4 regions of the Burkholderia sp. APQ4-4ca genome follow, and region 2 is predicted to be linked to each of the others. Evidence: predicted binding sites of a transcription regulator. Region 2 holds the regulator's gene; each other region holds the start of a gene.

Region 1 (3,409 bases), on a different contig from region 2:
CGTCGCGCAGGCCGGCCGCTTGACTTCCCTCGAGGCACTACTACGCTGTTATTCCAGTACTGCGGTCGGCCCGCCGCTGGCAAGCGGCTGCCCGCACGACGACGACAACGAAGGCCATGGAGGCGACTCATGCTGATCGGTGTGCCGAAGGAGATCAAGAACCACGAATACCGTGTCGGCCTCACGCCGGCCGGCGCGCGCGAACTCACGCGGCACGGCCATCGCGTGCTCGTGCAGCGCGGCGCGGGCACGGCGATCGGCCTGCTCGACGACGACTACACGGCCGCGGGCGCGTCGCTCGGCGACGGCGCGGACGAAATCTTCGCGCGCGCCGACATGATCATCAAGGTGAAGGAGCCGCAGCCGGCCGAATGCGCGATGCTGCGGCGCGGCCAGATCCTCTATACGTACCTGCATCTCGCGCCCGATCCCGACCAGGCCGCCGCGCTCGTGAAATCCGGCGCGGTCTGCATCGCATACGAAACCGTGACGGGCCCCGGCGGCGGCCTGCCGTTGCTCGCGCCGATGAGCGAAGTCGCGGGCCGCATGTCGATCCAGGTCGCGGCGACCCACCTCGAAAGCCCGCGCGGCGGCCGCGGCGTGCTGATGGCCGGCGTGCCCGGCGTGCCGGCCGCGCACGTCGTCGTGCTCGGCGCCGGTGTGGTCGGCACCGGCGCGCTGCAGATGGCGGTGGGCTTGGGCGCGCGCGTCACCGTGCTCGACACCAACGTGAACCGGTTGCGCCAGCTCGATCTCGTGTTCGCCAACCGGATCGCGACCGTGTGCTCGAACGCGCATACGGTCGACGAAGCCGTGCGCGATGCCGACGTCGTGATCGGCGCCGTGCTCGTGCCGGGCGCATCGGCGCCGCGGCTCGTCACGCGCGACATGATCGCGACGATGCGCAAGGGCGCGGTCGTCGTTGACGTCGCGATCGACCAGGGCGGATGCTTCGAGACCTCGCATGCGACCACGCACGCGGCGCCGACCTTCGTCGTCGACGGGGTGGTCCACTACTGTGTCGCGAACATGCCCGGCGCGGTCGCGCGCACGTCGACCTTTGCGCTGAACAATGCAACGCTCGGCCATGCGCTCGCGCTCGCCGACAAGGGCTGGAAACAGGCGATGCTCGACGATCCGCATTTGCGCGCGGGCCTGAACGTGTGCGACGGCCACATCACGTACGAAGCGGTCGCGCTGGCGCTCGGCCTGCCCTACGTCCCGGCGACCGGCGTACTCGGATGACCTTGCCGACATGCGTCGAACGCGTCGCGTGCGGCCGCGTTGCGTTCACGCGTCGTTCGAGCGGCTCCGCGTCGCGCCGCTGCCGCCCGCGCTGCCCGCACCGCCCATCGTGCGCGCCGGCAGCGGCCGCCGTTGCGCGAGCGTGCGCGTGGTCAGTAATGCGGCGTCAGCCAACCGCGCCCGATCGACGGAAACCCCCGGGATTGTCGCCGTTCGCGATCATCATCGGGATGTCGCGGCCATAGTCGGCGATCGGACGCACGCACGACGTCACAGCGATGCGCGCGGTGTCGTCGCGTAGCGCCGTTCGTAGAGCGACTGGCAATGCGTGCAGCGTTCGGCGGTCGGGCGCGCCAGCAAGCGCTGGTAGCCGACCGAGCCGTCGCAGTCGATGCATTCGCCGTAACTGCCGTCGCGCATGCGCTGCTGCGCGCGGCCGATCGCGCGCAGCTCGGTCAGCTTCATGCCGATCAACGCATGGTCGACGTCGACGAATAGATCCGCGTTCGCCTCGTCGCCCTCGTCCGGCGCCGCGCCGGCAAGCTCCGCGTAGGATTCCGACGCGCGCTGGTCTTCGCTCGCACGGATCTCCGCGCGCAACGTCTGCTCGCTCTCGTTCAGCCGCTGCTTCAGCGTCTGCCGTTGTTGTGGGTCGAGCGACATGGCCGACTCTCCTGTTCCGGGTTCCGCGCGAGACAAGAGCGGCGCGCGGTATCGCACCGGTGCGCGACGGCGCAGGCCTGACCTGCGCGGTCGCATCCGGATGGGCGGCCGGACGCGCGAAACGCCGGACGCATGCGACGCAGGATAAACCCATTGAACACGCGTGTGTTGACCGGAATCAGCGTGCCGTTCACGCAGCGGCAGCGGTGCGAAAACTGGGGACGGACGCGCAATCCCGCCCGACGGCGCGCGCGGCGAAGCGCGTCGGCGTAACCGCAGCGCAGCAATTTCCGCGCGGTCGCCTCGGTTCTTTCCGCGCCCTCGAACCGCCATCGCGCGGTCGATACGATCGCTCGCGCGCCACGCCGCTGCAATCATTCGGGATCCTCAGAACGCGTTGCGCCCGATGAAGCCGCGCACCACCGTCATCAGGATGATCTTGATGTCGAACCAGAAGCTCCAGTTCTGCATGTAGAACAGATCGAACTTCACGCGCGCCGCCATCGCCTCGACCTTGCGCGTTTCACCGCGATAGCCGTTCACTTGCGCCCATCCTGTGATGCCGGGCCGCACGCGGTAGCGGTACATGTAGCAGTCGATCAGTTGCCGATACAGGTCGTCGTGCTCGATCGCGTGCGGACGCGGGCCGACCACCGACATCTGCCCGAACAGCACGTTGAAGAACTGCGGCAGCTCGTCGAGCGACGTGCGCCGCAGGAACGCGCCGACGCGCGTGATGCGCGAATCGTTGCGCGACGCCTGCCGCACGACGCCCGGCTGCGCACGATGCACACGCATCGTCCGGAACTTCAGGATGTCGAACTCGCGGCCGTCGACGCCCTTGCGACGTTGCCTGAACAGCACGGGCCCCGGCGACGACAACTTCACCGCGATCGCGAGCATCGTCAGCAGGGGCAGCAACGGAATCAGCACGCCGAACGCGAACAGCCGGTCGAACGCGAACTTGGCCCACAGCTCCGGCGCGGAGCGCGGCGTGGTCGCGAGATTGATCGCCGGCATGCCGAGCACGTCGGTCGCGGAACGATCGACCACCGCCATCTGCCGCACGTCGGGCAGCAGCCGCAACTCGACGAACTCGTCGCGCAACTCGCGCACGATGCGCTGGATCCGCCACTCGTGCGACATCGGCAGCGTGAGCCACACCTCGTCGATGTCGCCGCCGCGAATCCGGTCGCGCAACGCGTTCCAGTCGGCGATCACCGGTACGCCGCCGATGCCGCCCGCGGCGGCCGGCGCATCGTCGTCGAATACGCACGCGGCCGCGAAGGGGCCGTTCGGCGCGAGTTGCATCCGCTCGATCGCCACGCGCCCGTAAGCCGTTGCGCCGACGACGGCAACGCGGCGCTGGCGCGCACGCGAGTCGGCGCGCGTCAATGCGAGCGCCAGCAGCGCCGCGCGGCCGAGCAGCAGCGCCGCGTCGCCGGCCAGCACCGTGCGCGCGATCCAGCGGGTCGTCACCGTGCCGCCGCGATTCATGATC
Region 2 (3,409 bases):
CGCGAACGCGAGCCGTGCGCCTTCCGGCTCGCGCGCGCCGGCCGTGCCGATCAGCAGGAACGTGTCGAGATACACGTGCGGGTTGAGCCACGTGAACGCGAGCGTCATCAGCACGATCGCGAGCGCGCCCTGCGGCGGCGGCGCGACGGCGTCGCCGCGCACGTCGAGCGTGTCGTGGCCAGGCTTGAACGCACGGCGCAGCGCATTGATGCCGAACCACGCGAGATACGCGAGGCCGACGTACAGCACAGCGTGAACGAAGGTCGGATAGCGCTCGACGAGCACCGAAGCGCCGCCGACGCCAGCACCGATCAGGATCATGTCGGACACCGCGCACAGCAGCACGATCTTGCCGACGTGCGAGCGCATGATGCCCTGGCGCAGCACGAACGCGTTCTGCGCGCCGATGGTGACGATGAGCGACGCGCACAGTGCGGCGCCGTGGGAAAAAGCGAGCCAGTTCATGAGGGGGACAGCCGTGGAAGCAGTAGACGAATGAATCGGGTAGCGCTAGTCTGCGGTCGGTATGGGAATAAGAGAAGCTAAATCACCTAATGTGGATTAAGGAAATCTAATGCTCGACTACGCGTTGCTCGATGCCCTCGCGGCGGTGATCCGGCACGGCTCGTTCGAGCGGGCGGCCAAGGAGCTGAACGTCACGCCGTCGGCCGTGTCGCAGCGCGTGAAGCTGCTGGAGGAACGGGTCGGCAGCGTGCTCGTCAAGCGCGGGCAGCCGTGCGTCGCCACCACGTCGGGCGCGCTGTTGTGCCGGCATACCGAACGCGTGCAACTGCTGGAAGCCGAGCTGGGCGGCCGGATGCCCGCGTTGCCGGGCCAGATCGCGAGCGCGTGGCCGACGTTGCGCGTGGCCGTCAACGACGACAGTGTCGCGACGTGGTTCATCGACGCGGTCGGGCCGTTTTGCACCGAGCGCGAGACGCTGCTCGACCTCGTGATCGACGATCAGGATTACACGGCGTCGCGTATCCGCGACGGCAGCGTGCAGGGCGCGGTGACCGCGCAGGCCGAGCCGATCCAGGGGTGCCGCTCGGAGCGGCTCGGGCGGATCCGCTATCGCGCGGTATGCTCGCCGGCGTTCTACGCACGCTATTTCGACGCGGGAATCACGCGCGATGCGCTGCGCCGCGCGCCGTGCGTGATGTTCAATCCGAAGGACGGGTTGCAGGCGCGTTTCATCCGGCGCGTGACGCGCGCGGATCTCGATCCGCCGCAGCACTGGATACCGCACGTCGCGGGCTATCTGCGCGCATGCGAAACGGGATTGGGATGGGGGATGTGCCCGGACCGAATGGTCGACCGCCAGCTGGCGGCGGGTGAATTGATCGACATGTCGCGCGGGCGAACCATCGACATCGATCTGTACTGGCAGAGCTGGCGTTTGTCGATCGGCTGGCTCGACGATTTCAGCGCGGCGCTGAAGGCGCGCGCCGCGCTGTTTCTCGATTGACCGGCGACGTGACGCAGGCGGCGCGCACGCGGTGCGCGCCGGGCGGCATCAGACGTGCTGCAGGCCGTCGAAGTCGATGATCTGCACGTGACGGCCCTGCATTTCGATCAGGCCGCGCTTCTGGAATTTCGACAGCGTGCGGCTGACCGTTTCGAGCGTCATGCCGAGATAGCTGCCGATGTCCTCGCGCGTCATCCGCAGGTTGAATTCCGACGGCGAGTAGCCGCGCTTCAGGTAGCGCGACGACACGTCGAGCAGGAAAGCGGCGACGCGCTCTTCGGCATTCAGCGAACCGAGCAGCATCGTTTGCGACGTTTCGCGCACGATCTGCTCGCTCATCAGCTTGTGCATGCGCAACTGCATCGAGCCGGCTTCCGAGCACAGCGCCTTGAGCGCGCTGTACGGAATCACGCAGACCGAGCTGTCTTCCAGCGCGACCGCGGTGCGCGGGTGCGTATCGTCGCAGATGCCGTCGAGGCCGAGCGCTTCGCCGGCGAGATGCAGGCCCGTGACCTGTTCGCGGCCGTCATGGCGCGTCGCGACGGTTTTCAACGAGCCCGAGCGCACCGCGTACAGGTTGTCGAATGCGTCGCCTTCGCGGAACAGCGCTTCGCCGCGCTTGACCGGGCGTGCCGCGCAGATGACCGACTCGAGGCGGCTGAGCGCTTCGGGCGCGAGGCCCTGCGGCATGCACAGGTGCCGCATCGCGCACGACGAGCAGTGTGCGGCCTGGCGGGGAGCCCAGCTGCCGGTATGGGGCACGGCGGCGGGGCGGGTGGCGACGGGCGTCAGCATGATCGTTTACTCCGGCATTGGATCGACGAAATCATTGTCCCACCGCAAGTTGCCGCTGTCGGGTGACAAAACGTCGCGACCGGCCGCGCGTGCCGAACGCCGCTCAGGCAGCCGGCTCGTCCGCGTTGGCGGCCGCCGGGATCAGCAGCACCGGCAGCGTCGCGTGGCGCACGCATTGTTCGGCAATGCTGCCGAGCACGAGGCGGCGGAAGCCGCGGCGGCCGTGCGTGCCGAGCACGAGCAGATCGGCGCCGAACGCTTTCGCGCCGTCGAGGATCAGCGACGATACGTCGTTGATCGACGTCGCTTCGTTCAGCCGCGTTTCGCCTTTCACGCCGGCAGCCTGCATCAGCTTCGCGAAATCCTGCGCGAGCGCGTTGCCCTGCGCGACGAGCTGATCGCGCAACACGGACGGATCGTAGCCGGGCACGTTGTAGTAGATCGCGGCGTTCTCGACGACGTAGAACGGCTGCAGCTCCGCGCCGTGCGCTTTCGCGAGCGCCAGCGCGGCATCGAACGCATGGCGGGACGTGTCGCTGCCGTCGACGGCAACCAGAATACGCTTGTACATAGTGTCTCCGAATGGCGGGTTGAAACGAAGTCGGCCGGATGGCCGATCGGGCCGGGCAATGCGCCACGCTGCGAGGCAGGGTAAACCAACGGCCGCGATCATGCAGCGAGGCGCCTGCCGTGCCGTGCGATCGCGCCGTCTGTGCCGGCCGTGCGTGGCCATGCGCGCCACGCGTGATGCATCGCGCGATGCGTGTCGTATGGTTCGGCTGCGTCGTCGGCGAAAACGCATGCGCGCGCATCGACCCGGCATGGCAACCATGCCGATGCGGCGCACGTAGCGCCATTCAATCGAAATCGCGCCGTGACGCCATGACTTCGATCAACGCATGTGCGTCGACACGATGCGCGGCATGCATGATTGCGAATCCCGATGCCAATACGCGGAATCGTTTACCGCGACATCGTGCGAGCACGTCTCGGCCCGCGGTCCGGTCGCGCGCGAATGCACCGCCATCGGTCATCGTCATCGGCCGATGGCGGTTCCCAAACGAACGATCGATTCAAACGTCGCGCGGGCTATCTCGGCACGACGGTCAACTCGATGACGCGCTCCGGCCGGCGGCCATGGTCGGG
Region 3 (3,409 bases), on a different contig from region 2:
GAGATGTGCACGGCGCTCGTGGCGCCGGGCGGTGTCGTCGCGAACGTCGGCGTGCACGGCGCGAAGGCCGACCTGCATCTCGAGAAGCTGTGGGATCGCAACATCTCGATCACGACGCGGCTCGTCGACACGGTCAGCACGCCGATGCTGCTGAAGACCGTACGCGCCGGGCGTCTCGATCCGGCACGCCTGATCACGCACCGGTTTTCGCTCGACGACGTCGAGCGTGCGTACGACACGTTCGGCCGCGCCGCGCAAACCCATGCGCTGAAGGTGATCATCGAAGTCGCTTGATCGTCGGGTGGCCGGTGACGGGAAGCCGGGACGCTGCCGCCCGTCACGTGCGTTGGGCATGCCGGGCGGCATGACCGCCAGTCAGGACGACAGCGCGGCGGGTTACTGCGTGCCGCCGGCTTCGCGTTCGTCCAGGTCGACGCACTGCGCGTAGGTCGGCACCTCGCACGGCCAATTCAGACGCTCCGAAATGCGCCGACGCATCGCATCCGCGGCGGCGGGTTCGCCATGCGTGACGAAGGTCCGCACGGGCGCACACTGCATCGTGCCGAGCCACTTCAGCACTTCCTCGTAGTCGGCATGGGCGGAGAGCGTCGTGATCGACTCGACCTGCGCGCGCACGCGGACGTATTCGCCGTGAATCTTCAGCGTCGGCTCGTGCGCGGCGAGCGCCGCACCGCGCGTGCCGACGGCCTGGTAGCCGACCAGCGCGATCGTGTTGCGCGCGTCCGGCGCATAGCGGGCCAGGTGATGCAGCACGCGGCCGCCCGTGGCCATGCCGCTGCCGGCGATGATGACCATCGGGCCATGGTGTTCGGCAATCGCCTTCGACTGCTCGACCGTCCGGATCATCGTCGCCGCGTGGCCGAGTGCGTTGGCTTCGGACACGGTCAGCCGGTGTTCGAGGATGTGGTGGCGATAGATTTCGGTCACGTCCGTCGCCATCGGGCTGTCGAGGAACACGGGCACGCGCGCCATGCGGCCGGACGCCTTCAGCCGCGCGACGTAGTGCAGGATCTCCTGCGCGCGGCCGACGGTGAAACACGGCATCACGACGACCCCGCCGCGCGCGAACGTCTTGTCGAACAGCGTGGCGAGCGCGTTCTCGGGATCCGATTCCGGATGCAGCCGGTCGCCGTAGGTCGATTCGACGACCAGGAAATCCGCATGCGCGGGCGGCCGCGGCGGCTGCATGATCGGGTCGTGATAGCGGCCGAGGTCGCCCGAGAACGCGAGCACCTTGTGATCCCAGTGCATCACCACGCTCGCCGCGCCGAGGATGTGCCCGGCCGGCAGGAAGCGGAACGCCAGGCCGTCGCCGAGCGCGGTGCATTCGTCGAAGGCGACGGGCGTCAGCAGGCGCAACGCGCGCTGCGCGTCGTCCAGCGTATAGAGCGGCTGCGCCGGATGATGCTTCGAGTAGCCGTGTCGGTTCGCGAAGTCGGCTTCTTCCTCCTGCAGCCGCGCGCTGTCGCGCAGCATGATGTCGCAGAGTTCGGCCGTGGCCGCCGTGCAGTACACCGGCCCGCGATAGCCGTCGCGTGCCAGCACCGGAAGATAGCCGGTATGGTCGATGTGCGCGTGCGTGAGCACGACCGCGTCGAGCGTGTCGGGCGCGAGCGGCAGCGGGCTCCAGTTGCGCAATCGCAGATTTTTCGTGCCCTGGAACAGGCCGCAATCGACCAGGACGCGCCGGCCGCCGTGCTCGACCAGATACTTCGAGCCGGTCACGGTTTCGGTCGCACCGAGAAATGTCAGTTTCATCGCTCGCCTTCCTGAAAGTCGAGGGGTTCAGTGCGTCGATTACATCGCGAACCCGCGCGCGGCGATTGACGGAAGTCAGCGATTCCCGTATCGAGCACGATGTCGAATGCGGCGTGTCAGGCGGTTTCGCTAGCGCTCGCCCGGCGCGGGATCGAGCTGCGCGACGAACGCGACGCCGCCCGACACCAGCGTGACGATCGCGTACGGCAGCACGTTCGCGTCGACCAGCATCGCGTGCACGACGCCCAGTAGCGACGCGAGTGCGATGAACACGCCCAGCGTGGCGAGCGTGGTCCGGTACGAATGGCGAATCATGACGGTCTCCCATGGAGCGGCTGGCGTTCGTCCGCGTTGACGCGCAGCGGCAGTTTGCGATTTCGCAAGCCATGGCGTCATGATCGCGTACCGGCTTCCGGCCCGGTTGATCTGTATCAACGGGCGAATCCCGGCCTCGCGTGCGATGGGGCAATGAGGCCGGGGAACGATCAAGTCATCTGACCAATGGTCTTGCGGAACCGCATCAGCGACAGCAGGAACAGCACGCCCCCGATCGCGAGCAGCGCCGCGAACTGCGGCCACACCGCATCCAAGCCGGCGCCCCGGTACAGGATGCGTTGCGCGAGTTCGACGAAATGGGTGGTCGGCGCGGCCAGCATGATGTCCCGCACGGCCGCCGGCATGCTTTCGCGCGGCGTCAATCCGCCCGACAGCAGTTGCAGCGGCAGCAGCACGAGCACGAGCAACATGCCGAACTGCGGCATGCTGCGCACGAGCGTCGCGAGAAAGATCCCCATCGACGTCGTGGCGAACAGGTGCAACGCCATCCCGGCCACGAACAACGGGATGGAGCCGGGAATCGGCACGTGCAGGGCGCCGCCCACGACGCAGGTCAGCGACGCGACGGCCGCCACCGTGACGACGAGCCCCATCGACCACACCTTCGCGAGCATGATCTCCGCCGCGGTCACCGGCATCACGAGCAGATGCTCGATCGTGCCGTGTTCGCGCTCGCGAATCAGCGCGGCGCCGGTGAGGATCATCGACAGCATCGTCACGTTGTTGATCAGTTCCATCAGCGCGCCGAACCAGACCTCGTCGAGATTCGGGTTGAAGCGCATCCGCATCGCGAGATCGACGGGGGGCAGCGGCGTGCCGCGATAGCGCCGCACGAACGCGTCGATCTCGCCCGACACGATCTGCTGGATGTAGGTGCTGCCGGTGAAGGCTTGCGTCATGCGCGTCGCATCGACGTTGAGCTGGATCGTCGCGTGACGGCCGGCCAGCACGTCGCGCTGGAAGTCCGGCGGAATGTCGAGCGAGAACGTGTAGTCGCCGTTGTCGAGCCCGCGATCGGCCGCGCCGGCGTCGACGATCGGGGGCGGCGCGAACTGGGGCGGAAAGAACGCCGCCGCGATCCGTGCCGACAGCGGCGACGCGTCTTCGTCGACGAGCGCGATCGGCACCTTGTGCAGCGTTTCGGGGCGTGCGGTCGCGGCGACGTAGATCGACGCGCTGAACGTATAGATGATCAGCGCGAGCAGGATCGGGTCGCGGGCGAGGCTCCACAGTTCCTTGATCCCGAGCCGGTAGACGGCGAGCAGGCGCGACATGGTCAGCGCTCCTGCTTGCG
Region 4 (3,409 bases), on a different contig from region 2:
GCACGCCGTCCTGATACGCCGCCGTCGCGTTCGCGTCGTCGATCTCGTCGGACAACGAGAACGACCGGCCGATCGCGCCGCTGTAGCGCTCGCGCCGGATCACGCGCTCGCCATCCTTCTGCTCGTTGCTGCGCTCGACCTTCGCATTGATCGTGACGGTTCGGCCCGTCACCTGGACATCGATATCCTCCTTCGCGACGCCCGGCAACTCCGCATGGACCTTGTAGGCGTTGTCGTTTTCCGACACGTCGATCTTCATCGACGCAAGACCGGGGTCGTCCGTCGTCGCCACGCCGCGCAGCGGCCTGAACAGTCCCTGAAACAGGTCGGAGACGGGTTCGATCGAAAACGGATCGTAACGCGTGAGGTGGGTCATGGTTCGCACTCCTCGTACGGTTGACATGCAGCAGCGCTTTCGTCCGGCCAGCGCGGCGCCGTGATGCGGATCGGACTGGCGCGGCATCGCGAGCCGCGCAACGGACGAAGGATCCCTCTGAAATCAGCGTATCCGCTCGCACCGTCGCGCGCTTGATACGCGTCAATGACCCGCGGCGATCACGTACAGAACCGGAAAAATCCGCTGTGAAGCAGGATCGGCCTGCCGTCCATTTCCTCGAGCAGGCAGCGCGCCGCGCGTTCGATCGCGGGGCGATGATGCGCGAATGCGTCGACGAGATCCTGTTCGCGCGGCGATGCCGCCCGGAAGTGATCTTCCAGCGCTTCCGCGGTGATCACGCAGCGCACGCGGCGGCCTTCGACCACGGCCGGAAAGGCCAGCGCCGGGTCCAGACCGCAATACGTCGGCGGTTCGGAAGGAAAAGTTATCTGCATGACGATCCCCTGGGCAGGTTGCGTGCCGATCGTCGCCCGACTCGACCCGGGCGAGCCGACCCGTTATCGGGCACGGCGACGCTAGGCTGCCGCGACGGCAGCAGGCGCGGCATCGTCGCCGCGTACGAGCAGGACCGGGCAACTCGATCCGCGCAGAAACCGTTCGGCTACGCTGCCGAGGACCAGTCGACGGACGCCGCGCCGCCCGTGCGTACCGACCACGGCGAGATCGATCGACCGTTCGACGACATAGCGTTGCAGCCGTTCGGCGATATCCTGGCCGGGTTCGGTCTCGACGATTTCGGTATCGCCGTTGACGGCCGCATGCGAGATGGCCCGTTCCGCGCTTCGCAGCACCGCCGCGCCATCGCGCCGGACCTCGTCGAGCAGGCCATCCGGGCTCATTCGTCCGGCGTACGTGATCAGAAGCGATTGGTCGACGACGAAAACGGCGAACAGGCGCGCGCCGCAGGACCGGGCAACCTTCAAGCCCTCTTGAAGCGCCAGATTCGACGAAGGACTGCCGTCGACGGCGACCATGATGTTCGTGTACATATCGACCTCGCTGGATGACTGGACGCGCCGGTGGCGTTCGGCGTTGTTTCATCATCAACGCTCGCCGGAAACCGGCGTTGACCGACGTCAACGGTTCGAAGCGATATGAGCCGACGCAGAAGGCGCTCCATTATCAAGGGTCGACCGGCGGCGTCGGCGCGCCCGTCGGGCGCTCGTACGTCGCGAAACCGCGCTCGATTTCAAGGATCTTCGACGCGCATGCATCGTATTGCCAGCCGGGGCCGCCATCGGTGCCGTACATGCCCTTGCACATCGCCTTGAGCCGAATCACCGCGCCGCCGTCGTCCGATGCCGTGCGCGACGCCCATAGATAAACTTCGCCGGCGAAATGGGGTTGCGCGGTCTCGATCCGGTCCGCACTGAATCGCGTGACACGGGTCGACGAACGCGCGTCGACGTAGCGCCGTGCGAGCTGCCATGCACGGTCGCATTCAGGCGCCGTCGAACAGTGCAGCGCTGCAGCTTCCCGTGCCGCCCGCAATTGCGTTTCGGTCGACCGGAACGCCGCTTCCTGGCTCATACCGGCGCAAGCGCCCAGCGCGAGCGCGGCGCCGATCGCCCACGTCGGATGTTTCATTGCCCCTGCCTCATCGCGCGGCGACTCGCGCGCCATCGGGCGCCGCGTCGTGCGAGCGCCGGAGTCCACTGTATTGCCGGCAGCGCGAATGAGGTTGACCTGCGTCAAGCGCCGTCATGCGTCGCACATCGCGTGCGTCGCCACGAGACCCTGCTTTCGACGATTCGTTGATTCGATCGGCACGGCGCCGCCCGTAGCATGGGCGCGTCCCCGATCCTCGGCGCCCGCCTCGTTTGCCGCTGACGATTCAATTCCACGCATGCCGCGCCGGGCGCGCGCCGTTCAGGTAGTAGTTGCCGACGAGGTGATATTTCCAGCGCACCGGGTCGTGCAGCGTATGCGTGCGCGCGTTGCGCCAATGCCGGTCGAGATTGTGCTCGGCGAGCGTCGACTGCGTGCCGGCCAGCTCGAACAGCTTCTCGCCCGCGAGCAGCGCGATCTCGGTCGTCAGCACTTTCGCTTCGCCGACCGCGACGGACGCCCGCGCGACATCGTCTTCGGTCACGTCGCCTTTTGCCGCGATCTCGTCGAGCGTGCGCGCCGCGCGTTCGAGCAACGCATCGGCCGCATGCAGCTGGATGTGCAGCCGGCCGATTTCGCGAATCGTCAGCGGATCGTCCACCGCCCGCTCGACGCCGCTGTCGACCCACGGCCGCGTGCGGGTCCGCACGAACGCGAGCGTATCGTCGACGGCCGCCTTCGCGATGCCCGCGTCGATCGCCGCCTGGATGATCTGAGACAGCGGGCCGTTGAGCGTCGGCACGTCCGACACGCGCTGCGCGGGCAGCACGTGCGACGCGGGGATGCGCACCGCGTCGAGCACGACCGTGCCGCTCGCGGTCGTGCGCTGCCCGAATCCCGACCAGTCGTCGATCACGCTCAGGCCCGGCGTCGGTTGCGGCACGTACGCAAGCCACGCCTGCCGCGCGTCGTCGAGCCCGAGCACCGGCACGTAATGCGCGAACAGCGCGCCGGTCGAATAGAACTTCGTGCCGTCGACGACATAGTCGTCGCCGTCGCGGCGCACGCGCGTCTTCAGGTCGAGCACGTGCTTCGTGCCCTTCTCCGAGAATCCGTTGCCGAACCGCTTGCCGCTCAGCACTTCGGCGAAGAAATGCCGCTTCTGCGCGTCGGTGCCGACCAGCGCGATCACGTCGACCAACCCGAAATGATTCTGCGGAAGCTGCCCGAGCGACGCATCGGCCGCGGCGACGATCTTGATCACCTCGGTAAGCGTCACGTGCGACACGCCCGCGCCGCCGTATGCCTTCGGCACCGTGATCGCCCACAGCCCCGACTGCGAGAACCATTCGATCTCTTCGCGCGGCAGCCGGCGTTCGCGATCGCGTTCGGCGGCCCCTTGCGCGACGCGTTGCGCCAGTGCATGCGCCGCCGCGATCGCTTGCGCATCGTCCGCAATCACGC

The links. The regulator FNR, encoded in region 2, switches genes on or off when oxygen is low (the NO sensors DNR and NnrR bind a similar motif). The targets are predictions, from matches to a motif close to TTGATNNNNATCAA.
Region 1: the regulator FNR is predicted to act here: its motif matches at 2,077-2,090, upstream of AC3IFE_RS09210 (TraR/DksA family transcriptional regulator).
Region 3: the regulator FNR is predicted to act here: its motif matches at 1,845-1,858, upstream of AC3IFE_RS33075 (MBL fold metallo-hydrolase RNA specificity domain-containing protein).
Region 4: the regulator FNR is predicted to act here: its motif matches at 1,464-1,477, upstream of AC3IFE_RS32970 (universal stress protein).

What each region holds. Positions count from the first base shown of each region.
Region 1 covers NZ_JBYQCG010000076.1:198,423-201,831, forward strand. Annotated here, with positions in the region: gene ald (alanine dehydrogenase) at 130-1,245, shown strand; gene AC3IFE_RS09205 (hypothetical protein) at 1,291-1,419, opposite strand; gene AC3IFE_RS09210 (TraR/DksA family transcriptional regulator) at 1,516-1,908, opposite strand; gene AC3IFE_RS09215 (undecaprenyl-phosphate glucose phosphotransferase) at 2,296-3,409, opposite strand, start outside.
Region 2 covers NZ_JBYQCG010000241.1:11,169-14,577, forward strand. Annotated here, with positions in the region: gene AC3IFE_RS31340 (LysE/ArgO family amino acid transporter) at 1-465, opposite strand, end outside; gene AC3IFE_RS31345 (LysR family transcriptional regulator ArgP) at 575-1,468, shown strand; gene fnr (fumarate/nitrate reduction transcriptional regulator Fnr) at 1,517-2,263, opposite strand; gene AC3IFE_RS31355 (universal stress protein) at 2,367-2,834, opposite strand; gene AC3IFE_RS31360 (DUF3005 domain-containing protein) at 3,353-3,409, opposite strand, start outside.
Region 3 covers NZ_JBYQCG010000243.1:120,877-124,285, forward strand. Annotated here, with positions in the region: gene AC3IFE_RS33070 (zinc-dependent alcohol dehydrogenase family protein) at 1-294, shown strand, start outside; gene AC3IFE_RS33075 (MBL fold metallo-hydrolase RNA specificity domain-containing protein) at 397-1,779, opposite strand; gene AC3IFE_RS33080 (DUF2964 family protein) at 1,909-2,094, opposite strand; gene AC3IFE_RS33085 (ABC transporter permease) at 2,265-3,389, opposite strand; gene rbbA (ribosome-associated ATPase/putative transporter RbbA) at 3,392-3,409, opposite strand, start outside.
Region 4 covers NZ_JBYQCG010000243.1:101,516-104,924, reverse strand. Annotated here, with positions in the region: gene AC3IFE_RS32980 (Hsp20/alpha crystallin family protein) at 1-376, opposite strand, end outside; gene AC3IFE_RS32975 (DUF1488 family protein) at 556-831, opposite strand; gene AC3IFE_RS32970 (universal stress protein) at 913-1,386, opposite strand; gene AC3IFE_RS32965 (hypothetical protein) at 1,520-1,984, opposite strand; gene AC3IFE_RS32960 (SfnB family sulfur acquisition oxidoreductase) at 2,232-3,409, opposite strand, start outside.